2 regions of the Mesorhizobium sp. CO1-1-7 genome follow, and region 1 is predicted to be linked to the other one. Evidence: predicted binding sites of a transcription regulator. Region 1 holds the regulator's gene; the other holds the start of a gene.

What was found. Region 1 encodes PhoB, which activates phosphate uptake and scavenging genes when phosphate is short. Its sites were predicted from a motif close to TGTCATNNANCTGTCAT; they were not measured.
Region 2: phnF (phosphonate metabolism transcriptional regulator PhnF) is a predicted target of PhoB. The motif match lies at 8,962-8,978, and genes of this name have one in related genera.

Annotation. Positions count from the first base shown of each region.
Region 1 covers NZ_JAIUHA010000008.1:242,528-257,407, reverse strand. The annotation lists gene pstS (phosphate ABC transporter substrate-binding protein PstS) at 1-963, shown strand, start outside; gene pstC (phosphate ABC transporter permease subunit PstC) at 1,030-2,013, shown strand; gene pstA (phosphate ABC transporter permease PstA) at 2,017-2,868, shown strand; gene pstB (phosphate ABC transporter ATP-binding protein PstB) at 2,865-3,668, shown strand; gene phoU (phosphate signaling complex protein PhoU) at 3,694-4,401, shown strand; gene phoB (phosphate regulon transcriptional regulator PhoB) at 4,421-5,110, shown strand; gene LB516_RS19455 (ROK family protein) at 5,113-6,348, opposite strand; gene xylF (D-xylose ABC transporter substrate-binding protein) at 6,614-7,654, shown strand; gene LB516_RS19445 (sugar ABC transporter permease) at 7,891-9,243, shown strand; gene LB516_RS19440 (ATP-binding cassette domain-containing protein) at 9,254-10,078, shown strand; gene LB516_RS19435 (CHASE domain-containing protein) at 10,219-11,841, shown strand; gene LB516_RS19430 (YMGG-like glycine zipper-containing protein) at 11,933-12,178, opposite strand; gene LB516_RS19425 (hypothetical protein) at 12,261-12,587, opposite strand; gene LB516_RS19420 (hypothetical protein) at 12,752-12,928, opposite strand; gene LB516_RS19415 (sensor histidine kinase) at 13,062-14,096, opposite strand; gene LB516_RS19410 (DUF1328 domain-containing protein) at 14,284-14,448, opposite strand; gene LB516_RS19405 (response regulator) at 14,655-14,880, opposite strand, start outside.
Region 2 covers NZ_JAIUHA010000010.1:281,407-296,286, reverse strand. The annotation lists gene phnE (phosphonate ABC transporter, permease protein PhnE) at 1-490, opposite strand, end outside; gene phnD (phosphonate ABC transporter substrate-binding protein) at 550-1,458, opposite strand; gene phnC (phosphonate ABC transporter ATP-binding protein) at 1,570-2,427, opposite strand; gene LB516_RS23040 (DUF1868 domain-containing protein) at 2,558-3,268, opposite strand; gene LB516_RS23035 (DapH/DapD/GlmU-related protein) at 3,355-3,993, opposite strand; gene phnL (phosphonate C-P lyase system protein PhnL) at 3,990-4,697, opposite strand; gene phnK (phosphonate C-P lyase system protein PhnK) at 5,017-5,793, opposite strand; gene LB516_RS23020 (alpha-D-ribose 1-methylphosphonate 5-phosphate C-P-lyase PhnJ) at 5,790-6,701, opposite strand; gene LB516_RS23015 (carbon-phosphorus lyase complex subunit PhnI) at 6,698-7,810, opposite strand; gene phnH (phosphonate C-P lyase system protein PhnH) at 7,812-8,423, opposite strand; gene phnG (phosphonate C-P lyase system protein PhnG) at 8,423-8,884, opposite strand; gene phnF (phosphonate metabolism transcriptional regulator PhnF) at 8,995-9,744, shown strand; gene LB516_RS22995 (zinc-binding alcohol dehydrogenase family protein) at 9,747-10,763, opposite strand; gene LB516_RS22990 (ABC transporter permease) at 10,828-11,793, opposite strand; gene LB516_RS22985 (sugar ABC transporter ATP-binding protein) at 11,790-13,343, opposite strand; gene LB516_RS22980 (ABC transporter substrate-binding protein) at 13,494-14,486, opposite strand; gene LB516_RS22975 (aldo/keto reductase) at 14,817-14,880, opposite strand, start outside.

The sequences.
Region 1 (14,880 bases):
GGCGCCGGCTCGACCTTCATCTATCCGGTGTTCGCCAAATGGGCCGACACCTACAAGAAGGATACCGGCATCGGCCTCAACTATCAGTCGATCGGCTCGGGCGGCGGCATCAAGCAGGTCATCGCCAAGACCGTGACCTTCGGCGCCACCGACAAGCCGATGTCCGACGCCGATCTGGAAAAGAACGGCCTCGTGCAGTTCCCGATGGTGATGGGCGGCATCGTGCCGATCGTCAACCTCACGGGCATCAAGCCGGGCGAACTCGTCCTCGACGGCAAGACGCTGGCCCAGATCTATCTCGGCGCGATCACCACATGGGACGATGCCGCGATCAAGGCCCTGAACCCGGACCTTAAGCTGCCGTCGACCGCTATCGCCGTCGTTCATCGTTCGGACGGCTCGGGCACGACCTTCAACTTCACTGACTACCTCGTGAAGCTCTCGCCCGACTGGAAGGACAAGGTCGGCTCGGATACGGCCGTCGAATGGCCGACCGGCGTCGGCGCCAAGGGCAGCGAAGGCGTTGCCAACACCGTCAAGCAGACCGACGGCGGCATCGGCTACGTCGAATATGCCTATGCCAAGCAGAACAATCTCTCCTACTCCAAGATGCTGAACGCCGCTGGCAAGGTCGTCGAGCCGTCGCTCGAATCCTTCGGCGCGGCTGCTTCGAACGCCGACTTCAAGGGCGCCAAGAACTTCAACGTCATCATCACCAACGAGCCCGGCGACGCCACCTGGCCGATCGCTGCCTCGACCTGGGTGCTGATCCACAAGACCCCGGACGATGCCGCGGCCACCGGCGAAGCGCTCAAGTTCTTTGCCTGGGCCTACAAGGACGGCAAGGAAACCGCCAAGGCGCTCGACTACGTGTCGATCCCCGACAGCGTCGTCGACCTGATCAAGGCTTCGTGGAAGGCCGACATCCAGGCCGGCGGCAAGCCTGTCTACGCCGGCGAGTAATATCTTTCTGGAGGAGCGCCGCCCCGCGGCGCTCCTTTTCATTCAACACAAAGAGCCGAGCTTGACATGAGCGCAGCCCAGGAAGCCTTGCCAGCCGTTCGAGGTTCACGTGACGCCACCGTCAGACGGTTCGCGTTGACCGATTCGATCTTCCATGGGCTGACCCGCGCCGCCGCCATTCTCGTGCTGGTGCTGCTCGGCGGCGTCGCCATCTCATTGTTCGCCGGTTCCTGGCAGGCCCTGTCGACCTTCGGCTTCTCCTTTCTGACCACCGAGAGCTGGAATCCCGTCACCGAGAAATTCGGCGCCTTGGCGCCCATCTATGGCACCATCATCACATCGGCCATCGCCATCCTGATCGCCGTGCCGCTCGGCATCGGCATCGCCATTTTTCTCACCGAGCTTTGCCCGCGCCCGCTTCGGCGCCCGATCGGCATGGCCGTGGAACTGCTGGCCGGGATCCCCTCGATCATCTACGGCATCTGGGGCCTTTTCGTGCTGGCACCGTTCCTGCAGACGACAGTGCAACCATTCATCATCAGCGTGTTCCATGGCATTCCCGGCCTTAGCAGCCTGTTTGCCGGTCCGCCCTACGGCATCGGCCTGCTGACCTCGTCGCTGATTCTCGCCATCATGGTGCTGCCCTTCATCACCTCGATCACCAAGGATGTGTTCGACACGGTGCCGCCGGTGCTGAAGGAGTCCGCCTACGGCATTGGCTGCACGACCTGGGAAGTGACACGCCGCGTCGTCATCCCCTACACCCGCATCGGCATCATGGGCGGCGTCATGCTTGCGCTCGGCCGTGCACTCGGTGAAACCATGGCGGTCACCTTCGTCATCGGCAACGCCCACCGGATCAGCGCCTCGCTGTTCGCGCCGGCAACGACGATCTCGGCAACCATCGCCAACGAATTCACCGAAGCCGTCGGCGATCTCTACACCTCCTCGTTGGTGGCGCTCGGTCTGATCCTGTTCGTCATCACCTTCCTCATCCTTGCCATCGCCCGCTACATGCTGATGCGCATCGATGCCCGTACCGGAGTCTGACCGATGTCGACAGCCGCATCGCTTCACCAGAGCCGCAAGCGCAAGAACGGTGTGATGATGACGCTCTGCGTCATCGCCGCCGGCATCGGCCTTGCCTGGCTGGCACTGATCCTCGGCGCGCTGCTCTATAAGGGCCTGTCGGGCGTTTCGCTCTCAGTGTTCACGGAAATGACCCCGCCGCCCGGTGATGCCGGTGGCCTGCTCAACGCCATCTACGGCAGCATCGTGATGACCATTATCGGCATCGTCGTCGGCACGCCGATCGGCGTGCTGGCCGGCACCTACATGGCCGAATATGGCCGCTTTTCGAAGCTCACCACCGTGGTGCGCTTTATCAACGACATCCTGCTGTCGGCGCCCTCAATCATCATCGGCCTGTTCGTCTACGAATTGATGGTGCGGCCGATGGGGCATTTCTCGGCCATCGCCGGTGCCGTGGCACTGGCCATCCTGGTCATTCCCGTCGTGGTGCGTACCACCGAGGACATGCTCAACCTTGTGCCGAACGCTTTGCGCGAGGCCGGCACGGCGATTGGCGCGCCGCGCTGGGTGGTGATTCGTTCGGTGGCCTACCGCGCGGCGATGTCCGGCATCGTCACCGGCATATTGCTGGCCATTGCCCGCATTTCCGGCGAGACGGCGCCGCTACTCTTCACAGCGCTCAACAACCAGTTCTGGTCGAGCAATCTCAATGCGCCGATGGCCAGCCTGCCGGTGACCATCTTCCAGTTCGCTCTCAGCCCTTACGAGGAGTGGCAGCAACTGGCGTGGACCGGCGCACTCATAATCACATTGACGGTTCTCGCGCTCAGCATCTTTGCGCGCAGCCTGACCGGACGCAGAGAGGACAAATGAGCCAGATGTTGTCTCCAGACATGACGATTGCGACAGAGGCAGCCGCCAAGGCGAAGATCGAGGTCAAGAACCTCAATTTCTACTACGGCCAGTCGAAGGCGCTGAAAGACATCACCTTGTCGCTGCCCGAGCGCAGCGTGACGGCCTTCATCGGACCGTCGGGTTGCGGAAAGTCGACGCTGCTGCGCGTCTTCAACCGCATCTACGAGCTCTACCCCAAGCAGACCGCCGAGGGTCAGGTGCTGCTCGACGGCCAGAACGTTCTCGACCGCTCGCAGGACCTCAACCTGTTGCGCACCAAGATCGGCATGGTGTTCCAGAAGCCGACGCCGTTCCCGATGTCGATCTATGAGAATATCGCGTTCGGCGTCCGGCTCTATGAGAAGATCGGCAAGGCCGAGATGGACGGCCGTGTCGAGCAGGCGTTGAAACGCGCCGCGCTGTGGAACGAGGTCAAGGACAAGCTCAATGCCAGCGGCCTCAGCCTGTCGGGCGGCCAGCAGCAGCGGCTTTGCATCGCCCGCACCGTGGCGGTCAAGCCGGAGGTCATCCTGCTCGACGAACCGGCCTCGGCGCTCGACCCATTGTCGACCGCCAAGATCGAGGAATTGATCGACGAGTTGCAGGCCGACTACACGATCGTCATCGTCACCCACAACATGCAGCAGGCCGCGCGCGTGTCGAAGCAGACGGCTTTCATGTATCTGGGCGAGCTGGTCGAATTCGACAAAACCGAGAAAATCTTCACGTCGCCTCGCGAGAAGCGCACGCAGGACTACATCACCGGCCGCTTCGGCTGATCTCACGCATACGAGGACCAGGATCATGGCCGAACACACAGTCGCAGCCTTCGACGAGGATCTCGGACAGATCAGCAGGCTGATCAGCGACATGGGCGATCTCGCCGGCACGATGGTCGGCGGCGCCACCAAGGCGCTGCTGAATTCCGACAACGCGCTGGCACAGCGCGTGGTCTCCGACGACGCCATCATGGACGCGCGCCAGCGCGAACTCGATGATCGCGCCATCACCCTGATCGCCAAGCGCCAGCCGATGGCCGACGATCTGCGTCATGTCGTCGGCTCGATCCGCATGGCGGGCGATCTCGAACGCATCGGCGACCTTGCCAAGAACATCGCCAAGCGCGTCGGCTCGGTCGGCCTCACCGCCACGCCGCGCGACCTGTCGCATTCCATCGACTCCATGGCGCAGCTGGTGCTGATCCAGGTGCAGGGCGTCGTCGAGGAATATGCGGCCGGCGATGCCGCCGCCCTCGCCAAGCTCAGGAATGACGACGAACGCATCGACGTCAAATACACTTCGGTCTTCCGCGAACTCCTGACCTACATGATGGAGGATCCCCGCAACATCACGGCTTGCACGCATCTTTTGTTCTCCGCCAAGAATCTCGAACGCATCGGCGACCATGTGACCAACATCGCCGAGAATGCGTATTATGTGCTGACCGGCACGCAACTGCCCGCCAACCGTCCGAAGCAGGACGAGACGGCGATGTCGGTGCCGGCGGCTTGACGGCAGGGATGATCGATCGATGATCGCGCCACGCATCATGGTGGTGGAGGACGAGGAGCCGCTGGGCGTGCTCCTCCGCTACAACCTGGAGTCCGAGGGTTACCAGGTCGAGGTGGTGACACGCGGCGACGAAGCCGAGATACGCCTCCAGGAAAACGTGCCCGACCTCCTGGTGCTCGACTGGATGGTGCCGGCGGTTTCCGGCATCGAACTCTGTCGGCGCCTGCGCATGCGGCCCGAGACGGAGCGATTGCCGATCATCATGCTGACGGCGCGCGGCGAGGAGAGCGACCGCGTGCGCGGCCTCTCGACCGGCGCCGACGACTATCTGGTCAAGCCGTTCTCGACGCCGGAATTCATGGCCCGGGTCAAGGCGCTGCTGCGCCGCGCCAAGCCGGAAGTGCTGTCCAGCGTGCTCAAGGTCGGTGACATCGTGCTCGACCGCGAATCGCACCGGGTCTATCGCAAGAAGAGCGAGATCCGGCTCGGACCGACCGAGTTCCGGCTGCTCGAATTCATGATGCGCCATCCCGGCCGCGTGTTCTCGCGCAGCCAGTTGCTCGACAATGTCTGGGGCGAGACGATCTACATCGACGAGCGCACCGTGGATGTGCATGTCGGCCGCCTGCGCAAGGCGGTCAACAATGGCCGCATGCCCGATGTGATACGCACCATCCGTGGCGCGGGCTACGCAATCCGCGAGGATTGAGATCAGGCCACGTTCTTGCCGGATCTCACCTGCACGCCCGGCGCGAAGATCTCCTGGTCGACGAAGGTGAGCGCGCGCATGGCGCAGCCCTCGCGGATCAGCGGCAATTCGTTCGGCTCTGTATCGAAGGAAATCGACGTCGAATGCTGGCCGCCGGCGGTCTGGGCGATGGCCTCACGCAAGGCCGGCTCGATCAGATCGAAGGCGGCGGCGCTGACGCCGACCATCGCAACCGGCGCCGGATCGATCAGCGCGAACAAGCTGCCAAGGCCATAGCCCAGCGCCTCGCCGGCCTTGCGATAGGCCTCGCGCTCCGGTCCGTCTCTTTCGCGCGCCGTGGCCGCCAATGCGCGCATGTCGGCGTCGCTGACGTCGACCGGTTTGGCGTCCTCACCCATCTGTCCTGCATTACGCCAGATGGCATAGTTGCCGGCATAGGCCTCGACGCAGCCGCGCCGCCCGCAGCGGCAGAGCGCGCCGCCGGGGCGATGGATCATGTGGCCGAACTCGCCGCCTGAGGAATGGGTGCCGGTGAACAGCTCGCCCTTCAGCACTAGGCCCATGCCGATGCCGTGCGAGAGCAGGATGGCGATGAAGTCGTCGCGGTAGCGCTCGGGGTCGCGCCAGCGCAGCGCCACAGCCATCATGTTGCAGTCGTTCTCCATGGTGGCGGGGATGCCGAATTCGGCTTCGAGTATATCGGCGAAGGCAATGTCCGTCTGCGGCGTGATCGGCGACCACAGCATGGCGCGCGCCTCGGTGTCGGTGATGCCCTGGATCGCCAGCGCGATGCGGGCAATGCTGGCGACATCGAGGTCGGGATCCTCGAGGCGGCGCCGGACGATGGCCACGCATTCGCCGATCAGCGCCTCGCGCGACATGGTCAGCGTGTCCAGCCGGCGCTGCTCCTCCGATATCACCTGGCCGGCGTAGTCGATGACGGCGACGGAGAGGAAATTCAGCGACAGCACCACGGTCATGACCGCCGCGGCCTCGGGGTTGAGACAAAGGCCCACCTGCGGCCGGCCGCGTTTCAGTGAGCCGGCCTCGTTCGGCTTGCCTTCGCTCAGGATACCTTCGCCGATCAGGTCGGCTGATATCGCCGATATGGTCGAGTGGCTCAGGGCGGTGGTGGCGGCGATCTCAGTGCGCGAGGGCTGGCCACCCCGGCGCACGGCTCCAATCACCATTGCGCGGTTGCGCCGGCGCAGATCGTCGTGGCGGATTCCGACCGACATGATTTCCCTCCCCGTCGCCGCGGTTCTTGACGCCCCCTCGAACACCTCCGGCACGGGTCGAATACTGGCAGAAGCGGCTGGGGCTGTCATTTATTTATTGCGGGGCTCGAAAAAAGGCTTCCGGCACCTCAAAATCCGTCAGAATCGATGTTGACAGTGTTCCGGCGATGGACCAGTGTTTTTTCGAGGCTCGAAAAAATTAGGGCCTTTGTGCCGGCCTTAGGGCCAGTTTGGTCGCGCCACACGCGGGCGCAGGGAGGATATCATGAAGAGATTCACAGTCGCCATTCTGGCGGGTGTCGCCATGTCGCTGACGCTGGCGTCGGTCGCGCAGGCAAAGGACAAGGTCATCGGCGTGTCGTGGTCCAACTTCCAGGAGGAGCGCTGGAAGACCGACGAGGCGGCCATGAAGAAGGCGATCGAGGCCGCGGGCGACAAGTACATTTCCGCCGATGCGCAGTCCAATCCCGGCAAGCAGCTGACCGATGTCGAGAGCCTGATTTCGCAGGGTGCCAATTCGCTGATCATCCTGGCGCAGGACGCGTCGGCCATCGGCCCGGCGGTACAGAAGGCGCTCGACGAGGGCATTCCGGTCGTCGGCTATGACCGCCTGATCGAGAACAAGGACGTCTTCTACCTGACCTTCGACAACAAGGAAGTTGGCCGCATGCAGGCCCGCGAAGTGTTCAAGGTGAAGCCTGAGGGCAATTACGTCTTCATCAAGGGCTCCGGCGCCGATCCGAATGCCGACTTCCTGTTCTCGGGCTCGATGGAATTGCTGAAGACGGCCATAGACAGCGGCAAGATCAAGAATGTCGGCGAAGCCTATACGGACGGCTGGCTGCCCGCCAACGCCCAGAAGAACATGGAACAGTTCCTCACCGCCAACGACAACAAGGTGGACGCCGTGGTCGCCGCCAATGACGGCACCGCCGGCGGCGTCGTCGCGGCGCTGACGGCGCAGGGGCTCGCCGGCACCGTGCCGGTCTCCGGCCAGGACGGCGACCACGCCGCGCTCAACCGCATCGCGCTCGGCACCCAGACCGTGTCGGTGTGGAAGGACGCGCGCGAACTCGGCAAGAACGCCGCCGAGATCGCCTCGCAACTCGCCGACGGCAAGAAGATGACCGACATCGCCGGCGTGAAGGACTTCACGACGCCTGGCGGCAACACCGTCAAGTCGCTGTTCCTGACCCCGGTGGCCATCACCAAGGACAATCTCAACCTCGTCATCGACGCCGGCTGGATCAAGAAGGACGAAGTCTGCACGGGCGTTGCCGCGGGCAGCGTCGCGGCCTGCAACTGAGCTTGATCGCCTGAAAAGTCGGAAACGCCGCGGCGTGGAACGGTCAGTGTTCTGAACACTGGCCGTTCCAATTTTCTTGTCTTCGCAATTCCGGACAAAAACCCTTACGCACTTTTCCTGGAATTGCTTCCAAGCCGCGGCGTTTTCCCGACAAGATTTGTGTTTCCGCCGCTGGCGGCTAACTTCTGGGCTCTGGTCCGGCTCCGCGTCAGACGGCAAGCCGCTGGGAGGACATCATGACCGACACGACCTCAACCTCGCAGGCCGATACGGCGCGTGCGTCGGAACTCGGCGCGGTCGCGCGTTTCCTGAAGGCGACCGAGATCGATACCCGCATGCTCGGCATGATCGGCGCGCTGCTGCTGATCTGGGTCGCGCTGCATATGATTTCGAGCCTGCGTCTTGGCGTCAATCCGCTCGATTTCGACAGCCGCACGTTCCTCACGCCACGCAATCTGTGGAACCTGTCGGTGCAGACGTCCGCGGTCGCCATCATGGCCTGCGGCATGGTGCTGGTCATCGTCATGCGCAACATCGACCTGTCCGTCGGTTCCGCCGAGGGCTTGATCGGCATGGTCATGGGCTTTGCGCAGGTACATTTCCTGGTTCGGTTCGTAGGACTTGAGCTCGGCAACCCATGGATCTGGGTCCTGGCACTGGTCATCGGTCTGGCGCTCGGGCTTTTGATCGGCGCCTTCCAGGGCTTCGTCATCGCCTATCTCGAAGTGCCGGCCTTCATCGTCACGCTGGGTGGCCTGCTGGTCTGGCGCGGCGCCGCCTGGTGGGTCACGTCAGGCCAGACGGTGGCACCGCTCGACGCCACGTTCCAGCTTATGGGCGGCGGACCGGCCGGATCGATCGGCGCCACCTGGAGCTGGGTCGTCGGCATCGTCGCCTGCCTGGCCGTCGTGTTCGCGCTGTTCAACGGGCGGGTCCAGCGCAAGCGCTTCCGCTTCCCCCTGCGGCCGATCTGGGCCGAGACGCTGCTCGGCGTCGTCACCTGCGCCGTCATCATGGGCGCGGTCTGGCTAGCCAACTCCTATCCATGGCCGATCGGGATCGTGAACCGGTACGCGGCCGCCAACAACATCACCGTGCCGGAGGGCGGGCTGTTCATCGCCCACGGCATCGCCATACCGGTGCTGATGGCGGTCGCCGTCGGTCTGGTCATGACCTTCATCACCAACCGCACCCGTTTCGGCCGTTATGTCTTTGCTATCGGCGGCAATCCGGAAGCGGCCAATCTCGCCGGCATCAACACGCGCTGGATCACCATGAAGGTGTTCATGATCATGGGCGTGCTGGCCACGATCGCCGCCGCCATTTCGTCGGCCCGGCAGAACTCGTCCACCAATGTGCTGGGAACATTGGATGAGCTGCTGGTCATTGCCGCGGCCGTCATCGGCGGCACCTCGCTTGCCGGCGGCTCGGGAACCATCATCGGCGCCATGCTCGGTGCATTGCTGATGCAGTCGCTGCAGTCGGGCATGGTGCTGCTCGGTGTCGATTCGCCGTTGCAGAGCATCGTCGTCGGCGCCGTGCTGGTCATCGCCGTCTGGCTCGACACCGTCTATCGTAAGCGGGTTTAGGGATACGACCATGGCTGACAAAACCGCTCCCGTAAGGGCCCTCACAACTGCGCCCACTGGCACGCCGCTGGTCGACATGCGCAACATCTCGATCGCCTTCGGCGGCATCCGCGCCGTCGACGACGCCTCGATCGATCTTTTCCCCGGCGAGGTCGTGGCACTGCTCGGCCACAACGGCGCCGGCAAGTCGACGCTGATCAAGATCCTGTCCGGCGCCTACAAGCGCGATGCGGGCCAGATCTTCGTCAATGGCGAGGAGGCAGCGATTTCCAACCCGCGCGACGCCAAGAAATACGGTATCGAGACGATCTACCAGACGCTGGCGCTGGCCGACAATGTCGATGCCGCCGCCAACCTGTTCCTCGGCCGCGAACTGATGACCGCCTGGGGCACGCTCGACGACCTCGCCATGGAGGCCGAGGCGCGCAAGGTGATGGGGCGGCTCAATCCCCGCTTCCAGCGCTTCAAGGAGCCGGTGATCAAGCTGTCAGGCGGTCAGCGGCAATCGGTGGCGATCGCCCGCGCGATCCTGTTCAATGCCCGCATCCTGATCATGGACGAGCCGACGGCGGCACTTGGGCCCCAGGAAACCGCCCAGGTCGGCGAGTTGGTCAGGCAGCTCAAATCCGATGGCATCGGCATCTTCCTGATCAGCCACGACATCCACGACGTGTTCGAGCTGGCCGACCGTGTCTGCGTGATGAAGAATGGCCAGGTGGTCGGTACCGCCCGCACGACTGACGTCACGCAGGACGAGGTGCTTGGGATGATCATCCTGGGCAAATGTCCTCCAGGTGCCATACCGGGGCCGGGCGCGCTGAAGATCGCCGCCTGAGGCCGGTCAGGCCGCTTCGGGCACGCCCCGTTGCCGGTCACGTGATATGCCAGTGATCACGATGGTGTGGCCTGACCATTGTGTTGGCCCGGCGACTTGCCCATAAAAGGTCCTGTTTTGCTCATGGACCGCATCATCCGTTGAAGAAGCTTTTTCCAATCGTCGCGTTCATTGCCGTTGCACTGATCAGCATGACCATGGCGGGGTTCGCTTATTTCGCGACGCAGGAAGCCGCCCGCATCAAGTTCGAAGGGGCGGCCGATGACGCCCTCAACCGGATCGAGAGCCGCATCGACCTGCACCTGTCGCTGCTGCGCTCGACACAGGCCCTGTTCGACGCACGCAACGGCGATATTTCCCAGAACGAGTTCAAGGCATTCTTCAAGGCGCTGGATGTCGACAACAATTTCGCCGGCCTGCGAGGCATCGGCTTCCTGCGGCTGGTCAGGACGGGCGACGAGGCAGCGGTGGAACGCGACACCCTCCACGATTTCGGCGCCAGTCATCCGGTCTATCCGGATACGACGCAGGCCTGGCGCACGCCGATCGCGCTTTTCGAGCCGCTCGATCCGTCCAACCAGACCATCATCGGCTACGACATGTTCAGTGAGCCGGTGCGGCGTGCGGCGATCGAAAAAGCCATGGCCGACGACCAGCAGCATGCGAGCGGGCTGGTCCAACTCGGCCAGGGCACGGGCGTGGCGCAGACTTTCACGGGCTTCCTGGTCTATGTGCGGCTCAATGTGGAAACCGCACCGGAGGTCATCAACGCATCGCGGTCCTCGACCGCCGGCTTTCTCTATGCGGCCTTTCGGGCCCGGGACCTGTTCCAGATCGCGCTCAGCCGTGCGCCGCTGCTGCCGGTCAACACCGAGATCTATGATGGAGCGGTGAACGGCGACAACCTGTTGTTCCGCTCGGAGACGCCACCGGCGTCATCCCTGGGAGACCGGCTGCTGGTCACCCGCAAGATGACCGTGGCGGGACGCCCTTGGACGGTATTGTTCAGGCCAACCAGCGCCTTCTCGCAACCCTCTTCGCGCGCCATCCCCGTGATGCTGGGGCTGTTCGGCCTGCTCCTGGCAGGCGCCATCGCGCTGGTGGCGCGCTATCAGGAGCGAGCCTATGACGCGGTGTCGGCCTTGCACGAGACGACGGAAAAAAGCCTGCTCGAAAAGGACCTGATGCTGCAGGAGATGAAGCATCGCATCAAGAACTCCATCACCAGGGTGCTGGCGATCGCGCGGCAGACGGCTTCGCGGGCAACCGACGTCAATGAGTTTTCCGCTTCCTTCTCGGCCAGGCTGCAGGCGATGGCCGCCTCGCAGGATATGTTGACGCGCTCGCGCTGGCAGAAAGCCGACCTTGCCGATCTGCTGCGCATCGAGCTTGGCCAGGTGTTCGGCAAGGAATTGCCGGACGGGCTCCTGTCAGGCCCGGAGGTGCTGCTCGATGAAACAACGACGCAGGCGCTTGGGCTGACCTTTCATGAACTCGCCACCAACGCGCTGAAATACGGCGAAGCCGGCAATTTCGTTGGCGCTCTCAAGGTGAACTGGTCGCTGGAAGGGCGGGGGCGCGAGCGGACGCTGGCGCTGAACTGGCGGGAGGCGGGGAAGAAGAGGGTAGAGGCGCCATCGCGGACGGGATTCGGCACCAAGCTGATCGATCTCAATGTCACGCGCGAGCTGCGCGGCACGATCAGACGCGATTTTCAGGCCGATGGCCTCAAGGTGGAAATCAAAATTCCACTGGCCGGCTGAAACCCACCCGTCAGCGGCCCTAGCGGCCGACTCCCAGCCACGAAAATCCGGAGGCCCAGGGGCCTCCGGATTTTGACTTGTTATCGCTGAATCAGTTGCAGCGGGCCGTGTAGATCCGGCCGCGATGGTCGCGATACTGGCAGTAGCCGTTGCGCAGGTTGCGAACCAGCAGGCCGGAACCGGCACCGACGGCCGCGCCGATCAAGGCACCCTTGCCGCCGCCGACCAACCCACCCACGCCCGCGCCGATCAAGCCGCCGCCGACGACGTCCTGCTCGGTCGAGGTACAGCCGCTGACGGCAACCACCGCAACCATGGCAATAAGTATTTTCCGCATAGAGTCACTCCTCACTTGTGTCCACACTTTGGTAAGCTCCAACCGCCATTTAGCACGAAACGACGGCCTTTGCTGCTGCAATTTATTGTTGGCTAAGGTCGTCTTTTTCTGGGCGGTTCGTGTTCGATGCCATGACGACGTTGGATACGGCCAACGAAGCGTCAAGACTACCATCTGGCCGCACCTTCCAGACAATCTGATCGTAGTCGTCCTCCAGGGCGGGATCGACCGCGAGGCATTTGGCGACGACATGCTGCGCCTGCCCCTGCACGTCGCCCATCGCGAAGGGGCGCTCAGCGGTGCATTCGTCAGCAGTCGCAAAAACACTGACAGGGACCTGCAATTCCCGACATTCGGCCATCGTGTTCGAGCAACCGATCACCAGCAGCAACGCGGCTATGTGTTCCATGACAGATGTTCCTCTGGCCGCATTAACGGCCGGCATCGTCAAAAAGTTCCTGTCATTCCAACAGCGTTACGCGAATAGTTCGGAGAAAACTGCGGCTCCTCACGCTGCGGCGTTAGCCTGCCCGGCGACTTCAATTGGCGCGACGGAGAGGAGAGCAGATTTAGTCAGGTCAACTGCCAGAAAATGGCCAGCACCATGATCGCGGCCGCGGCAAGAACGATCCCCTTCATCAACCCCCTACCTGCTTCAGGGAGTGCCTCCATGGAGGGTTCGGATTCCAGAAATTCGCCCATCGAAACACGGGCGGCTTGTTCCAATCTGTTCATGTCGGCAATCGTCAAGACATTCCTCCCGTACCGTGCTTCGAGCCTGCCAACAATCTCCGAAGGCGGGGCAGGTTCCGACGGTATCTGGGAAAAACAGCATCCGCGCTTATGGTGAACAGCCGGTTAAGGATTGTTGTTTGCCAGGCTCTCACTGCGTCTCGAAATTGCTGTGCGGCACGACAAGGCGATATTCGAGATGGCCCTCGCCGATATCCAGGTTCGCGGTTCCGTTCAGGGATGCCGGCACCACCCGCTCCAACGCAACGCTTCCGAAGCGCCGTTGACCGCCGCCACCGCGATTGGCTTCTATCGTTTCGGCCCATGTCAGCGACAGCGCAACCTCCCCCGTGGCAGCAGCGTCGAGTTGGGCGGTAACCTCGACGAAGCCATCCGGCCGGGACAGGGCACCGTAGCTCAACGAGTTGACGGCAAGTTCATGCATCGCCAGCCCGATATGCAGTGCGGCGTTGGGATTGAGGTAAGGATTGGCGCCACGAAAACGGAGGCTGTGCGACGGGTTCGCGCCATAGCGGCCGACCTGGCCCGCCACCAGTTCATGAAGGGCTGCCCCTCGCCAATTGGAGGATGTCACCAGATCCTGGGAGGAGGCCAGCGACTGCAGCCGGCCGCGGAAGCGCGTCAGGAAATCGCCGATGCCGTCGGAATAGCGGCCGGTCTGGGTCGCGATGCTCTGGATGATCGCCAGGAGGTTCTTCGAGCGATGGCTGACTTCCCGCAGCAGCGTCGTCAACGTCTGTTCACGCCGCTTTTGCTCGGTCGTCTCGACCATGGTGGTGACGACGCCCTGTACATCGCCATCGTCGCCTCGGTCGGCATCGACCCAAATCTGAAACCAGCGAACGCCATTCTCGACCGGAACACTGATTTCAAGGCGCTGGGGATTGCCGGTCGCGATCACATCGCGCTTGGCGGCGCCGATGCGGTCGGTCTGCGCCGTCGGCAAAATGCCGTTGCCATCGACATCGTCGGAGGCCCAAGGGGCGCGCATGTTGCGGGCCCATACGGTCTTCATCTCACGATCCTGATAGAGGACGGAAATGCCGGCATTGTGGAGCGCGTGGAGAAGAGCCCGGCCAAGCTGCATGCCGCTCTCGGCCGGATGCATGGCGATCACTTCATCGCCCCGTGCGCCTTCCTCTCTATCTGAAGTCCTCGAGCGCATCGGTCAACCTGTCCACCCCAACTCAGACTGAACCGCTCACCTGCCACATCGGTTCCAAATGAATCGGGACAACCACCCTTCCTAAAGCGGTCCGCCGGACGGCGTCCAGTAAAGGACACCGCCCGGCGGTGGCTGGAAACCGTTTGAGGGGTGCGGCTTCCAGTGTTCCTCTATTCAGCCGCCAGGCTCACGCCCGTCTGAAAAGGCCGGCCAAAAGCGAAATGACCAGGAACGCGAGGAAGATGAAGAACAATATCTGCGCGATACCGGCGGATGTGCCGGCGATGCCGCCGAAACCAAGCGCGCCGGCAATAATCGCCACGACGAGAAATACGAGCGCCCAGTAAAGCATGGTTCATCTCCTTCCAATGATACGGTGAAAACGTGGGTAAATGCGGTTTGTTCCACCATTCGCCGAAAAAGCCGATGCTTGCAAACCGTTCCAGGCAGCGCGGGCTGGAAATTCGCTGGCGGCCGATCCGGCTTGTCAAGAAGGCCACCGAATGCATCGCACCCAGTGGCCTTTTATGTCCTTGTCCGGCTCGCGGAGGCCGCGATTTATGCAGCGGCCTTGGCCTGCCGGTCGAAGAAGAGCGCCTGGCTGATCAGCGCCTTCACCATGTCGGGATTGAACGGCTTGGTCACGAGGAAAGCAGGCTCCGGACGCTCTCCGGTCAGCAGACGCTCGGGAAAAGCGGTGATGAAGATTACCGGCACCGATGTTGACGAGAGGATTTCGTTCACCGCCTCGATGCCCGAGCTGCCGTCGGCGAGCTGGATGTCG
Region 2 (14,880 bases), on a different contig from region 1:
GCAATTCCATGAAGCGCTTGACCACCAGCCTCAGTGCCGGATGAGGCGTCAGGTTGCGCGCCGCGATGAAGGAAAAGGGCACGGCGAAGACAAAGCCGATGAAGGTCGAGACCAGCGCCACGTTCACGGTGGTCAGCATCAGCTCGAAATATTCTGGGATGTAGAAACCGTCCCAGACGTAGACGCGGCCGAGCGGGAAGTTGAATTCCTGGGTCCCGGTATCATGCGGCGAGGCAATGTCGAACAGCGCCCGCCAGACGTCGTTCCAGTCCTTGGGGACCAGCCAGCTCAGGAAATCCAGAATATGCGGCAGCCGGTCGAAGAAGTGCCCGGCGTTGGCTTCATCGGCGAACCACATGCTGGAAAGCATCGCGGCAAGCAGCAGGCCGACGCCCAGCACGGTATAGAACCGTCGCAGCGACGTCTGGCGTCGCCAGGCATCGGCCATCTCGTGGGTGGCGCCGGAGGGGGCTGTCACGGAAAGGGTCATGATCGGAGATGCAAAAAGGGCGGTACTTGATGAGGTACCGCCCTGTTGCAATTTCGCCGTTAGCCGCCGATGGCTGCCTTACGGGCTTCGACGATGACGCTGTAGAAGTCCGGCTTCACCGGAACGTAGCCGGTGAAATCGCCGCCTTCGACGCCTTCGAAGCAAGCCTTGTCCTTCTTGGGCAGGTCGGTGAAGAAGGCCGCCAGCTTGGCGGTCATGTCATCGCCGATCGCGGTGCGCACGACAAGCGGGCCGTTCGGGATCAGGCCCGAGCGCCAGACTTCGACGAAGTCGTTAGGGTCGACGGCGCCCTTGGCGACTTCCTTGTGGAAGGTGCCGGAGGTGTAGCCGTTCTTGAAGTCGCCGATGCCCGAGGAATCGTCGACCGCGACATCTACCTTACCGTCACGCACGGCCAGAACGTTGTTTTCGTGGCCGCCATTGAACTGGGTCGAAGCGAAGTAGGTCTCGTTCGAGGCGCCGGTGGTCTTCGGAATCTGGGTCAGCGGGATCAGATAGCCGGAGGTCGAATCCGGATCGGCATAGCCGAGCTTCTTGCCCTTGGCTGACTTGATGTCCGTGATCCCCGACGTCTTCAGCGCCAGGCCGATCGAATAGTAGCCGGTGGAGCCGTCCGTCTGCTTGGTGGTGAGGATCGGGGTAACCGCCTTCGGATCCTTGAGATAGACGCTGGCGTAGCCGGAAGCGCCGAGTTCGGCGAAGTCGAGCGTGCCGCCGAGCAGGCCCTGGATGACGCCGTCATAGTCGGCGGCCGGGAACAGCGAAACCTTCTCGAAGCCGAATTCGGCCTTCAGGTGATCGGCCAGGCACTGGTAGTTGCGCAGCCGGTCGGTTTCGTTTTCACCGCCGAGAATGCCGACGCGAAATTCCTTCATGTCGGCGGCGTGGGCCATGCTGGTGGCCATGGCGAGCACCGAAACGGCACCGAAAACCATCTTCCTGAACATTGATATCTCTCCTGTAAGTTCCGGCCCCGCGCCGGCAGCGTTCTTGATCTTGACAAGTGCCCTTGACGCGGGCGGACGATCCAGGCTGCTCGCTATTGGCCCTTACTGGGCTCAGTATCCCGGGAATGCGGGCTCGAGCGGTCCGGCGGATGCGGCGATCTTCTGCTTGAAGGCAACACTGGTGGAGGTGATGACCTCCGATATCTCGCCGCCATTGCTGTCGGCGCCATAGACAAGACGCACGGCTTGGCGGTCGAGCTCTTCGGGCGGCCCGTCGAAGACGACCTTGCCGGCGGCCATGCCGATGATGCGGTTGCAATAGGTGCGGGCGGTATCGAGCGTATGCAGATTGGTGACAACGGTGATGCCTTCGCGCAGATTGATGTCCTGCAGAGAATCCATCACCACCTTGGCGTTGAGCGGGTCGAGCGAGGCGATCGGCTCGTCGGCGAGGATCACCCTGGGCTGCTGCATCATGGCGCGGGCGATGGCGACGCGCTGCTGCTGGCCGCCCGACAGCGTGCCGGCGGGCTGAAGTGCGGTGCGGGCGATGTCGAGCCGCTCGAGCGCGGCGACCGCCTCGGCGCACTCGGCGCGCGAAAACATGCCGAGAAGATTGGACAGGGTCGAACGGTGGTTCAGTTTGCCGAGCAGCACGTTGGTCAGCACGTCGAGGCGCGGCACCAGGTTGAACTGCTGGAAGATCATGGCGCAGTCGCGCTGCCAGCGGCGCAGCGGCGACCCGCGCAGCCTGGAAACCTCTGCGCCGTCAAAAAAAATCGACCCCTGGCTGGGGTCGACAAGACGGTTGATCATGCGAAGAAGAGTGGACTTGCCTGCACCCGAACGACCGATGACGCCGACCATCTGCCCTTGCGGGATCGAGATGTTGACGTCGCTAACTGCGGTGTTCTTGCCAAATCGTCGGCTGACGCCGCGGATTTCGAGCGTGGCAGAGTTTGCTGACATGGGCTGGTTCCAGTCCGGTCCATATTGATCGTCAGGCACTCGCCTAACGCAACCACATGAACCTGCCGTGTCGCGATGATGTCAGTTTTGTTACGCTCCACAGGCGCGGCGACTGGCGCCTTGCGGGCGATCAGCCGAGCAGCAGCAATTCCTCGAAATGCTTCATGTCGCGGAACGCGCAGAAGGCGGGAGCCTTGATCTCGATCACCGGCGCCTGGCGCGCGAAAAGCGCCAGGCAACCGTCAAACAGCGCCTGCCACGCGGCGGCCCTATCATCATCAAAGCGCTGGATCTGATAGGCGAAGGTGATGTGGAAGACGTAGGTGTCGTGATCGGGATGCCGGTAGCCAAACGGCACCGCGAGCGCATCGCGCCATGCACGCATGATGCGCGCATCCTCGTCGGTCGCGCCGGCAACGGTGAGGCCGGTCGGCAGGATCTCGACAACCTTGATGTTGAAAGGACCGAAGCCCTGGAACTCCTTCAGGCGCTCCAGATAGAGGCGGGTCATGGCGTCGATGCTGGTGTCGAGCGGCACGTCCGGCGGCCAGAAGGGCAGGCGACGGCGATATTCGATTATGCCCTGGAAAAGGGTCATGTGCAGGCTGGAAACGGGCGTGAAGGCGAGGAGGTCGGCATCAGGCATTGCCAGCATCTTCTCGCGGACAGCCAACACCACCGCTTCCGAAGGCGAGCCGCTGACCAGATGGCTGACGACGGTGTTGCCCGGCTCGAGGAGGAAGTTGCCTGACGAGTCGTAGCGCGTGCCGAGATGCGCCGGCAACGCCGGATTGGAGCCGGCAAAGAATCCGGCGAGCGAGGGTCTGAGGGTGTCGAGCATGGCGATCTCCTTGAAGGAGATCGCGTCCTGTCCGAGTCCTGTGTCAAGGATATGAACAAGCCGGCGATATGACGATGATGCGAGGGCTATGCCTCTTTGCCCGATGCACGTTCTTCGTATTTCTCCAAAAACGCTTCGGCCGTCAGCTCCCGAAAATCATCGAGCGCGGCGCGCAGCCTTGCGTGATCCCAATCCCACCAGGCAAGCGTTTGGTAGCGCTCGGCGGTGCGGCGGTCGAAGCGCTCGCGGATCGGTTTTGCCGGTACGCCGGCGACGATCGTGTAGGGCGCGACGTCCTTCGAGACGACCGCGCCGGCGCCAACGGCGGCGCCGTCGCCGACGGTGACGCCGGGCAGGACGGTCGAGCCGTGGCCGAGCCAGGTGTCGTGGCCGATGCTGACGCGCTTGGCGCGGCGCTCGGCGAAGAATTCGCTCTCATGCTCGGCATCGTCCCAATAGTCGGAGGCGCGGTAGGTGAAGTGGTGCAGCGTCGGCCGCCAGGTCGGGTGGTTGGTGGCATTGAGGCGGACGCTGGCGGCGATGTTGGCAAACTTGCCGATCGTCGCGCACCAGATCGCGCAGTCCTGCATCATGTAGGAATAGTCGCCGAGCTCGCTTTCCGAAACCCGGCTGCGGTCGGCGATCTCGGTCCAGCGGCCGAGTGTCGAGTTGTGGACCTCCGCCGTCGGGTGAACCAGCGGCGTCTCCGATAGCTTCCTGGTCATGCGGCGATTTTTCCCGGAGCGAAGGCGGTGACGTCGATGATGCGGTCGGCCACCGCCTCGCGCACATCGTGATCGTGGAAGATGCCGAGCAGGGCGACGCCCGCCGCCTTCTTGGCGGCGATGAGTTCGATCACCACGTCGCGGTTCGTCGCATCGAGCGATGCGGTCGGCTCGTCGAGCAGCAGGATGGGGTGCTCAGTGATGAAGCCGCGCGCGATGTTGACACGCTGCTGCTCGCCGCCCGAGAAGGTTGCCGGTGGCAGCATCCAGAGTTTTTCCGGCAGGTTGAGCTGGGCCAGCAACGCGCGTGCCTTGGCTCGGGCTGCCTCGCGCTCCTCGCCGCGTTCAACCAGTGGCTCGGCGACGACGTCGAGAGCCGAGACGCGCGGCACGGTGCGCAGGAACTGGCTGACATAGCCGATCGTTTGCCGGCGTACGGCAAGCACGGTGCGCGGGCTGGCATGGGCGAGGTCGATCAGTCCGTCCTCGTGCCTGACGATGATTTGGCCTTCGTCGACGGCGTAGTTGCCGTAGAGCATCTTCAGGATCGAGCTCTTGCCGGCGCCGGACGGACCACCGAGCACGGTGCATTCGCCCGCCTTGATCGAGAACGAGACACCCGCGACGACAGGGAGTTTGATGCCGTCGCGCAGATGCATGGTGAAGCTTTTGGCAACGTCGGAAACAACGAGTGGGGTCGGCATCAGAAGGTTCTCCGATTGTGATCGGTCGGCGGGAGGATGCGGCTCTTTCTCCCCGTCACTATACGGGGAGAAATGTCCGGCAGGACAATGAGGGGCAGCGCCGAGGTCCGGCTGAGCAGTTGCTTTGCGCAGGGCGAAGGTGTCGGGACGACAGATGCGTCCGCAACGCACGTTCCCGCCAGGTCAGCGCCGCCCCTCATCGCCCTGCCGGGCACTTCTCCCCGTATAGTGACGGGGAGAAGGGGCTGTGTCGGGCGGTTTCGCCAATCGCCAACGTTGAAAAATTCGCTTGGCAGCGGGTGGTGGCCTGGCGCCATCATCACACCTGCAAAATCGAGGATACGAGCAATTGCGTGTAGGGCGCGCGCGGGTCGTCGAGGACGCGGTCGGTGAGGCCGCTTTCGACGACGCGGCCATCCTTCATCACCATCATGCGCTGCGACAGAAGCCGCGCCACCGCGAGGTCGTGGGTGACGACGATCGCGGCAAGGCCGAGATCGGTGACAAGGCCGCGCAACAGGTCGAGCAGGCGGGCCTGCACCGAGACGTCGAGGCCACCTGTAGGCTCATCCATGAACACCAGCCTTGGCCCGGTGACGAGATTGCGGGCGATCTGCAGCCGCTGACGCATGCCGCCGGAAAAGGCGCGCGGTTCGTCGTCGATGCGGTCTTCCTCGATCTCGACGCGCGACAGCCAGTCGACCGCGGTGGCGCGGATCTTGCCGTAGTGGCGGTCGCCGACCGCCATCAGCCGTTCGCCGACATTGGCGCCGGCCGAGACCGTCATGCGCAGGCCGTCGGCTGGGTTCTGATGGACAAAGCCCCAGTCGGTGCGCATCAGGAAGCGGCGCTCGGCCTCGCTCATGCGGTAGAGCTCGCGGAACTGGCCGTCGCGCATGCGGTAGCTGGCGGTGCCGGAGGAAGGCAGCAGCCGCGTCGACAGGCAGTTGAGCAGCGTCGTCTTGCCGGAGCCGGACTCGCCGACGACCGCCAGAACCTCGCCCGGCCACAGGTCGAAGGAGACATTGTCGCAGCCGACCCGCGAGCCATAGAACTTGGAGAGCGCCGAGACGCGCAGCAGCGGTTCGTCGGTCATTGCGCCGGCTCCATGTTTCCTGCGGCAAGGTCGGTTTCGGGGGCGAGGTGGCCGCGATGGCCGTCGGCGCGCCGCTTCTCGCAATAATCGGTGTCGGAGCAGACGAACATGTGGCCGCCATGGTCGTCGAGGATGACCTCGTCGAGATAGACATTCTCGGCCGCGCATAGCGCGCAGGGCTGATCGAAAGTCTGCACCTCGAACGGATGATCCTCGAAGTCGAGGCTCACCACATCGGTGAAGGGCGGCACGGCGTAGATGCGCTTTTCGCGGCCGGCGCCGAACAGCTGCAGGGCCGGCGAGCGGTGCATCTTGGGATTGTCGAATTTCGGTGTCGGCGACGGGTCCATCACATAGCGGCCCTCGATCTTGACCGGATAGGCATAGGTGGTGGCGATGCGGCCGTGCTTGGCGATATCCTCATAGAGCTTCACATGCATGAGGCCGTATTCCTCCAGCGCATGCATTTTCCGCGTTTCGGTCTCGCGCGGCTCGAGGAAGCGCAGCGGTTCGGGGATCGGCACCTGGTAGACCAGCACCTGGCCCGCCGTGAGCGGATGTTCGGGGATGCGGTGGCGGGTCTGGATGATGGTGGCGGTGGCGGTGTCGGTCGTCACCGCGACGTTAGCGACTTTCTTGAAGAAAGCGCGGATCGACACGGCATTGGTGGTGTCGTCGGCGCCCTGGTCGATGACCTTCAGCACATCGTCGGGGCCGATGATCGACGCGGTGACCTGGACGCCGCCAGTGCCCCAGCCATAGGGCATCGGCATTTCGCGCGAGGCGAACGGCACCTGGTAGCCCGGAATGGCGATCCCCTTGAGGATCGCGCGGCGGATCATCCGCTTGGTCTGCTCGTCGAGATAGGCGAAGTTGTAGGTGGCGATGTCGGTCGGTTGCGCAGTCATTCCGCTGCCTCCTTTTTTTCTTCCGCCTTCGCTGGATTTTCGCGTGCTTCGTACTCGGCGCGCATGCGACGTACGAGATCGAGTTCGGCCTGGAAGTCGACGTAGTGCGGCAGCTTCAGGTGCTCGACGAAGCCGGTGGCCTGGACATTGTCGGAGTGCGAGATGACGAACTCCTCGTCCTGGGCGGCGGCGACGATATCCTCGCCGAGCTCCGCGGCGCGCAGGGCCCGGTCGCAGAGTGCCATGGCCATCGCCTTGCGTTCGCTCTGGCCGAAGACGAGGCCGTAGCCGCGGGTGAATTGCGGCGGCGCCTTGGCCGAGCCCTTGAACTGGTTGACCATCTGGCATTCGGTGACGCGCACCGTGCCGAGCGGCACGGCGAAGGGCAGTTCGGGAACGTCGAGTTCCAGTTCGACCTCGCCGATGCGGATTTCGCCGACGAAGGGATGGTTGCGGGCATAGCCGCGCTGGGTGGAATAGCCGAGCGCCAGCAGAAAACCCTCGTCGCCGCGCGACAGTGCCTGCAGGCGGATGTCGCGCGCCATCGGGAATTCCAGCGGCTCGCGGGTGATGTCGCCGGGCACATGGTCCTGCGGCATCTGGCCATCGGGCTCGATCAGGCCTTCACGGGCGAGGATCGCCGAGACGCGCGGCATTGGCTGCGCTTCCGTCTCGCGCTGCAAGGGATCGGCGACATCGGCCCCAGCGGCAAGTTCAGGATCGAGCAACCGATGCGTGTAGTCGAAGGTCGGACCGAGCAACTGGCCGCCTGGCAGATCCTTGTAGGTCGCCGAGACGCGCCGTTCGACCAGCATGCAGCCGGTGTCGATCGGCTTGCTGTAGCCGAAGCGCGGCAGCGTTGTGCGGTAGGCGCGCACCAGGAAGATCGCCTCGATCATGTCGCCGCGTGCCTGGACGATGGCGAGTGCGGCCAGTTCACGGTCATAGAGCGAGCCTTCGCTCATCACCCTGTCGACGCCGAGCGCCAGCTGTTCGACGATCTGGTCGAGGCGAAGTGCGGGCACCGAGCGGTCGCCGCGCCGGCGATCGGCGAGCAGGCTGTGGGCGTTGGCAATGGCGGCCTCGCCGCCTTTTACCGCGACATACATCTTACACCTCCATCGTCTTGATGCGCGTCGTGCGCGGCAGGCAGGCTATGCCGTCCGATGTGGCGAGGATGATGTCGACGCCGCGCGGAAAGCGCCTGATATTCTGCTTCCACTGCTCGACGAAATGGCGCGGCATCTGTACCGGCGCGATCGTGGCGCTGGTTTCGATGCCCGGGCCTTCCAGCAAGAGCGGGGTCCCTGAAGTGAGATCGCCGACCTGCAGGATCAGCGTCGTCGATCGGTCGGGATAATCCTGCGTGCCCTGCGAAAAACCGTCGAGCGCCATCATCTCGGCCGGCGTGGCAACAAACGCGAAATGCGCGTCGGCCGGCGTGTTGGCCAGCGGCGCGCCTGTGTGGAAACCAAGCCAGGACCCGATCGCGGCGGAGGCATGCAGGGCAGGGTCGAGCCAGAGCGGCGTGTCGTTGTCGCATAGCGCCAGTGCTACGGCGCCCGACGTCGCCGAGAGCGGAGCCGGCGGGCGGGCCAGGGGTGGCAAGGGGTGGACACTGCCCGGCCGCGCCATGGCATCCATGACGGCCCGAAACACGGTCTGAGCGTTGAAGACCGGATCGGCGAAACCGCCCTCGATCGATTGCGCAGCGATATCCATCAATCTTCTCCGCGAACCATGGTGAAGAAATCCACCTTCGTTGCCGCCGTCTCGGCGCGGCGTTTTTCCTGGGCAGCGGTGAGAGCCGAGCGTAAAGGCGTAATGAGCCTGGTCTCGACCTCGGTGCGGCGGGCAGGGTCCTGCCAGAGCGCGTCGGCTATTGCTCCCAGCTTCGCCTTCTGCTTGTCGCGGCCAAGCGCGTAACAATGGCCGACCTGCCCGGATGGCAGCCGGACAGTAGCACGCGTGACGGTCGCCTCGCCGACATTGAAGGGCGCGCCGCCGCCGCCGATGCGGCCACGAAGCGTGACAAGGCCCGTCTCGGGACCGCGCAGAAGTTCGGCTTGCGAAGGCAGGCCGGACTCGTTCCAGAGCCGGACGATGTCGTCGCCGCTCGATTGCGCCAGCGTCGCCATGGCGGCCTTGCGCTCGGCCTGGTCGCGGCCTTCCTGTCCTCGCATCGCCAACTTCCTCTCAGCTAAATTTGTCTATTGATATAGACAACTATACAAATATACATGTTACCTAACGCGAGTCCATGACGGGTGCGTGACAGGCCGGGGGGCAAAACATGATCGGGCATGATGTGGCCGACAGCATCGAGCGGCGCAGCGGCGTCTCACTGTGGCGCCAGATCGCCGACAGGATCCTGCAATCCATCGCCGCCGGCGATTTCGCCGAAAACGCCGCGCTGCCGCCCGAAGTCGCGCTGGCCGAGCGCTACGGCGTCAACCGTCACACCGTACGCAGCGCCATATCGGCCCTCGTGCAGGAGGGCGTGCTGCGGGCCGAGCAGGGACGCGGCACCTTCGTCCTGTCACGCAAGCGGCTGTCCTATCCGATTGGCGCGCGGACACGCTTTTCGGCCGGCCTGCAGGGGCAGACGTCGGAACGGCACATCGTGCTGCTCGCTTCGTCGGTCGAGCCCGCCAGCCAGCGCGTGGCCGAAGGCCTTGGCCTTGCCAGGGGTGCCGAGGTGATCCGGTTGGAAACACGCGGCGAGGCTGACGGACGGCCAGTGTCGCGCGCCGCTGGATGGTTCGATGCCCGGCGCTTTGCCGGCATCGACAAGGCGATGGCGCAAACCGGTTCTATCACCGCCTCGCTCGCACGTTTCGGTATCGACGATTATCTCAGGCAATCGACCGTGCTCTCGGCACGCCATGCGGACGCCGCCGATCTCACCGATCTCGATCTGCAGCCGGGCGCCATCGTGCTGGTCACGGTTGCGGTCAACGTCACGCCTGACGGCCAGCCAATCCAGTTTTCGGAGTCGCGTTTTCCGGCCGAGCGGGTGGAGTTGAAGCTGTCGGCGCTGTAGGGCTATCCGATCTCGATCACGGCCTTGATCAGGCCCGACTTTTCATGCGCCCAGCGTGCGAGATCTCCTGGCGTATCGGCCAGCGTGGTGCGGTGGGTGACAAGCTTGGCCAACGGCACGGCACCGTTGCGGATCGAGGCCGCGACATGGTCGAAGTCGGCGCGCAACGCATTGCGGCTGCCGATCAATGTCATTTCTCGCTTGTGGAACTCGGGATCGGAAAAAACAATATCGTCCTTGACGACGCTGACCAGCACCAGCGCTCCGCCATGCGCGACGTGGGCAAAGGCAGATTGAACCGATCGCGTGTTGCCGGTGGCGTCGAAGACTACGTCGAAGCCTTCGCCGTCGGTCGCATCACGCACCAGATCGGACACGGGTCCTTGCGAGCCGTCGAGAATCGAAAAGCCGAGTTCACTCGCCGCGAAGACCAGTCTTTCGGTGCTCATATCGAGAAGTGTCACATCCAACCCGGCAATGCGGGCGAAGATGGCGGTGCCGAGCCCGATCGGGCCGGCGCCGATGACCAGGGTGCGGGCGCCAGGCTCGGCCCGGGCGCGCCGGACGGCATGCGCCCCGATGGCCAGGAATTCGACGGCGGCGGTGTCGGCGAGCGACAGGCCGTTGGTGGGATAGAGATTCTTAGCCGGCACCAGGATCTGTTCGCACATCGCGCCGTCGCGGTGCACGCCGAGCACTTCGATCCTGACACAGCAATTGGGCTTGCCGTGCCGGCAGGCGATGCATTTGCCGCAGGAAAGGTAGGGGTTGATGATCACCGGTTCGCCAAGGGCGAGGTCGACGCCTTCGCCCCGCTCGATCACTGTGCCGGAGACTTCGTGGCCCATGATGCGGGGATAGGCGAGGAAAGGGTGCTTGCCCTCGAAGATATGGTAGTCGGTGCCGCAGATGCCAACATGGCTGACCGCCACCAGAGCCCAGCCGGGAGGTGGGGCGCCGGGAGCCGGGTGGTCTTCGACAGCAAGGTCGCCGGGCGAGCGGCAGACGACGGCTTTCATGCTTTGATCCAGTCTGTTCAAGAAATCGCCGGCCCGCGCCAGGCCGGCGATCGATTGGAATGCGTCATTTGCCGCGGCGGCGCAGTCCGTCGAAGTAGACGATGATGATGATCAGCGCGCCGGTGATGATGCGCTGCCAGAACGAGTTGACGTTGAGCAGGTTGGCGCCGTTGTTGATGGTGGCCAGGATGAAGGCGCCAAGCAGCGGCCCGTGCACCGAGCCGACCGCGCCGAACAGCGAGGTGCCGCCGATGACCGAAGAGGCGATCGCCTGCAGTTCCCAGCCCTCGGCCTGGGTCGGGTTGCCGATGCCGATGCGGGCGGCGAGCAGCACGCCGACGAAGGCCGCGCACAGGCCGGACAGCGTGTAAGCCATGTAGATGGTGCGCTGGACATTGACGCCGGACAGGCGCGAGGCCTCGGCGTTGGAGCCGACCGAAAAGAGGTAGCGGCCCCAACGGCTGTGATGCAGGAAGACATAGGCGGGCACACCCACCAGGATCACCATCCAGAACAAATTGGGGATGCCGATAAAGGAATTGCGCGAGAAGGCGGTAAAGCTGTCGCTGTTGATGTTGATCGAGTTGCCGTTGGTCATCAAAAGGCCGATGCCGCGCAGCGAGGTCAGCGTCGCCAGCGTGATGATGAACGGCGGCAAGCCCATCTTGACGATGCCGAAGCCATGGAAAAGGCCGATGGCGACACCGACGAGCAAGGTGATCAGGATGGCGACCGCGATCGGAACGCCGGCATTGATCAGCATGGCGACGACGACGGTGGCGAAGCCGACCACCGCGCCGACCGACAGATCGATGCCGCCGGTAATGATGACGAAGGTCTGGCCGACCGCCATGATGGCGATCATCGAGCCCTGCCGCAGAAGATTGGCGATGTTGTTGCCCGAGGCGAAGCTTGGCGTCGCCAGGGACAGGACGATCCAGAGCAGCACCAGCAGCGCCAGCAGCGTCAGCCCGAACAGGACGTTGTAGTTGCGCTTCGGTTTTTCGGCGGGGATCGCCTCGATGCTCATGTCTGTCCTCCCAGTTTTTCTTGTTTCTCGGCGAGCGCCTGCGTGAGAATGTCCTCGTGACTGGCGGTGTGGAACCCGTGCGTGGCCACCAGCTTGCCGCGCCGGAACACGTGCAGCGTGTCGGCCAGTTCGTAGACCTCCGGCAAATAGGACGAGATCAGGATGATGCCGGCGCCCTTCGACAACAGCTCGCCGAACAGGCGATAGATCTCCGCCTTGGTGCCGACATCGACGCCGACCGTCGGTTCGTCGAAGATGAACAGCTTGGCGCCGTGCGCCAGCCATTTGCCGATGACGATCTTCTGCTGGTTGCCGCCCGAAAGGCTCGACGCCAGCGCCCCGCGCGTCGGCGTCTTGATCCTCAGGCCGGCGATCTGACGGTCGGCCTCGGCCTTCTCTTTCGCGTTCGAGATCAACAGATTGCTGGAGATGCGCTTGTAGATCGGCAAATTGAGGTTGAGGCCAACCGGCAAATTGAGGCAAAGGCCTTGGTCGCGGCGGCTTTCCGGCGCCAGTGCCATGCCGAGCTTGATGGCGTCGTGCTCGGAGTTGATCTGGACGTCCTTGCCTTCCCACAGGATCTGGCCGGCCGACTTCTTGTGACGTCCATAGAGCGAGGTGACGAACTCGCTGCGGCCGGCGCCGATCAGTCCGTAGAGGCCGACGATCTCACCGGCACGCACCGTCATCGAGATGTTCTCGAAGCCTTTGCCCGACAGGTTCCTTGTTTCGACGATCGGAGCGCCCGGCGTGAAATGCTCCTTGTGATAGACCTGTTCGATAGAGCGGTTGATCATCATCTTGACCAGCTCGGCATCATTGGTCTCGGCGATATTGCGTGTGCCGACCAGCGTGCCGTCGCGCAGCACGGAAACCCGGTCGGCGAGTTCGAAGACCTCCTCCATGCGATGGCTGATGTAGATGATCGTCACGCCTTCACCCTTCAGGCGCCGGATCAGCGTGAAAAGCTGGTCGGCCTCCTTGCGGGTGAGGTAGGCCGTGGGTTCGTCGAAGATCAGGAATTTGGTGCCGCGCACCGTGGCGCGGGCAGCGGCGATCAGCTGTTGCTGGCCGATGGTGAGATCACCCAGCACGACATGCGCCGGCAGGTCGAAGCCGAGATCGTCGATGATCGTCTGCGCTTCCCTGACCATGGCGCGCTGCTGCAGGATGCCGAAACGGGAATTTTCCTCGCCAAGGAACATGTTGGCGGCGACCGTCAGGTGACGGCACAGCACGACTTCCTGGTGCACGGCATTGATGCCGAGCGCCATCGCTTCATGCGGCGTCGCCAAGGCAGCCGGCTGGCCTTCCCAGAGGACCTCGCCAGAGGTGCGCGGCATGACGCCGGTCAGGAGTTTGATGAGGGTCGATTTGCCGGCGCCGTTCTCGCCGACGATGGCGTGGATTTCGCCTGACTTGAAGGCGAGATTGACCGGCTTCAGCGCGTGGGTGCCGGGGTAGCGTTTTTCCAGCCCGCGCAGTTCGAGGATGGTCCTGCCGGGTTCCAGCACGGGGGCCGGATGCAGTTCCTGCGCCGTCGGCGTCATGACAATCCTCCCAGATTGGCCTCGCGGTTGGCATTCGGCGAGGCTGCGGTCGTCTTTCAGGCGAAGGCCAAACGGGCTGATCGCCAAGCCGCTTTGGCGGCGGATGCTTCCGGGGCCTCTGGCCCCGGAAGCGGTTTGAACGCCGGCTGCTTAGAGCTTGGGATTGAGCAGCGCGTCGATCTTGGGGTCCTTCATATTGGCCTTGGTCACCAGATTGGCGCCGGTGTCGACATTGGCCTCGACCTTCTCGCCCTTCGAGGCGGCGAGCGCGGTCTTGATGCCGTCATAGCCCATCCGGTAGGGATCCTGGACGACGAGGGCGGAAATGACGCCGTCGTTGAGGAACTTGATCAGCTTCTCGTCGCTGTCGAAGCCGACCAGCGCCAGCTTGCCGCCAAGGTTGTTCTCGGCGACGGCCTGTCCGACGCCCTGCGCCATGATCAGGTTGGAGGCGAAGATGCCCTTGAGGTTCGGATTGGCGGTGATCAGGTCGGTGGCGATGTTGAGGCCGGTGGTGGCCTGGCCGTCGGCGTATTTGTCGGCGACCAGTTTCAGGCCGGGATATTTTGCCTTGAGCTGCTCGGTGAAGCCCTGCTTGCGCTGTTCGAGCGAGCCGGCGCCGGGAGCGTTGGTGATCAGGGCGACGTCGCCCTCGATCTTGCCGCCATTGGCGGCGCCGATGGCGGCGGCAAGGCCGTCCGCGGCGACGCGTCCGCCCTGCACGTTGTCGGTGGTCAGGAACGAGGTGAAGGCCTTGGAGTCGGCGCCGGAGTCGATGCCGATGACCTTGACCTTGGCGGCCGCTTCATCGATCGGCTTGCCCAGCGCCTTGAACTCGGTGGGCGCGATCACGATCGCGGCCGGGTTGCTGGCGACGGCGTTCTCGAGGATCGAGACCTGGCCATTGACGTCGGTCTCGGCCTGAGCGCCGAGTTCCGGCACGTTGATGCCGAGATCCTTGCCGGCCTTGCGGGCGCCGGCCAGAACGATCTGCCAGTAGAAGGACGTGGTGTCCTTGACGATGATCGGGATGGTCACATCCGCCGCCGAAACCGGTGCGGTATGCATGACCCCGGTGAGCATCGATGCTGCCGCCAGTGCCATGACGGCGCGGCGGTTGAGAATGCTGGTCACGAATTTCATAGGATCCTCCCTAAGTCGCCCGGTGAACGTTAACGGAAGCTCCGTCCGGATAGGCGTGGCCCAAACAGAACTTTATCAATAAAAAACAGTTGCACCGTTTTGATAGTGCATCGATCCAGCCGATGCAAGCGGTGTTTCAGCCAGTTCTTCCAGACAATGACTCCCCTAGCGGCGGCTTCCCCCTTGTCGCGGTCAGGCGCTCCCGTTTCCGTTCTGTGAAGGTATGGAATATTAATTCCATAGATCAGTCAACATGGAATGTTCATTCTTCTCTGGATCGCGACATCGTGAAGGCGGGTCGCGCGCCCGTGCACATCGCGACGATGCGCTTCAATGCAGTTCCTGCACCACCGTGTAGGGACGATACCTGGCATAGTCCGTCTCCGGCACGTCG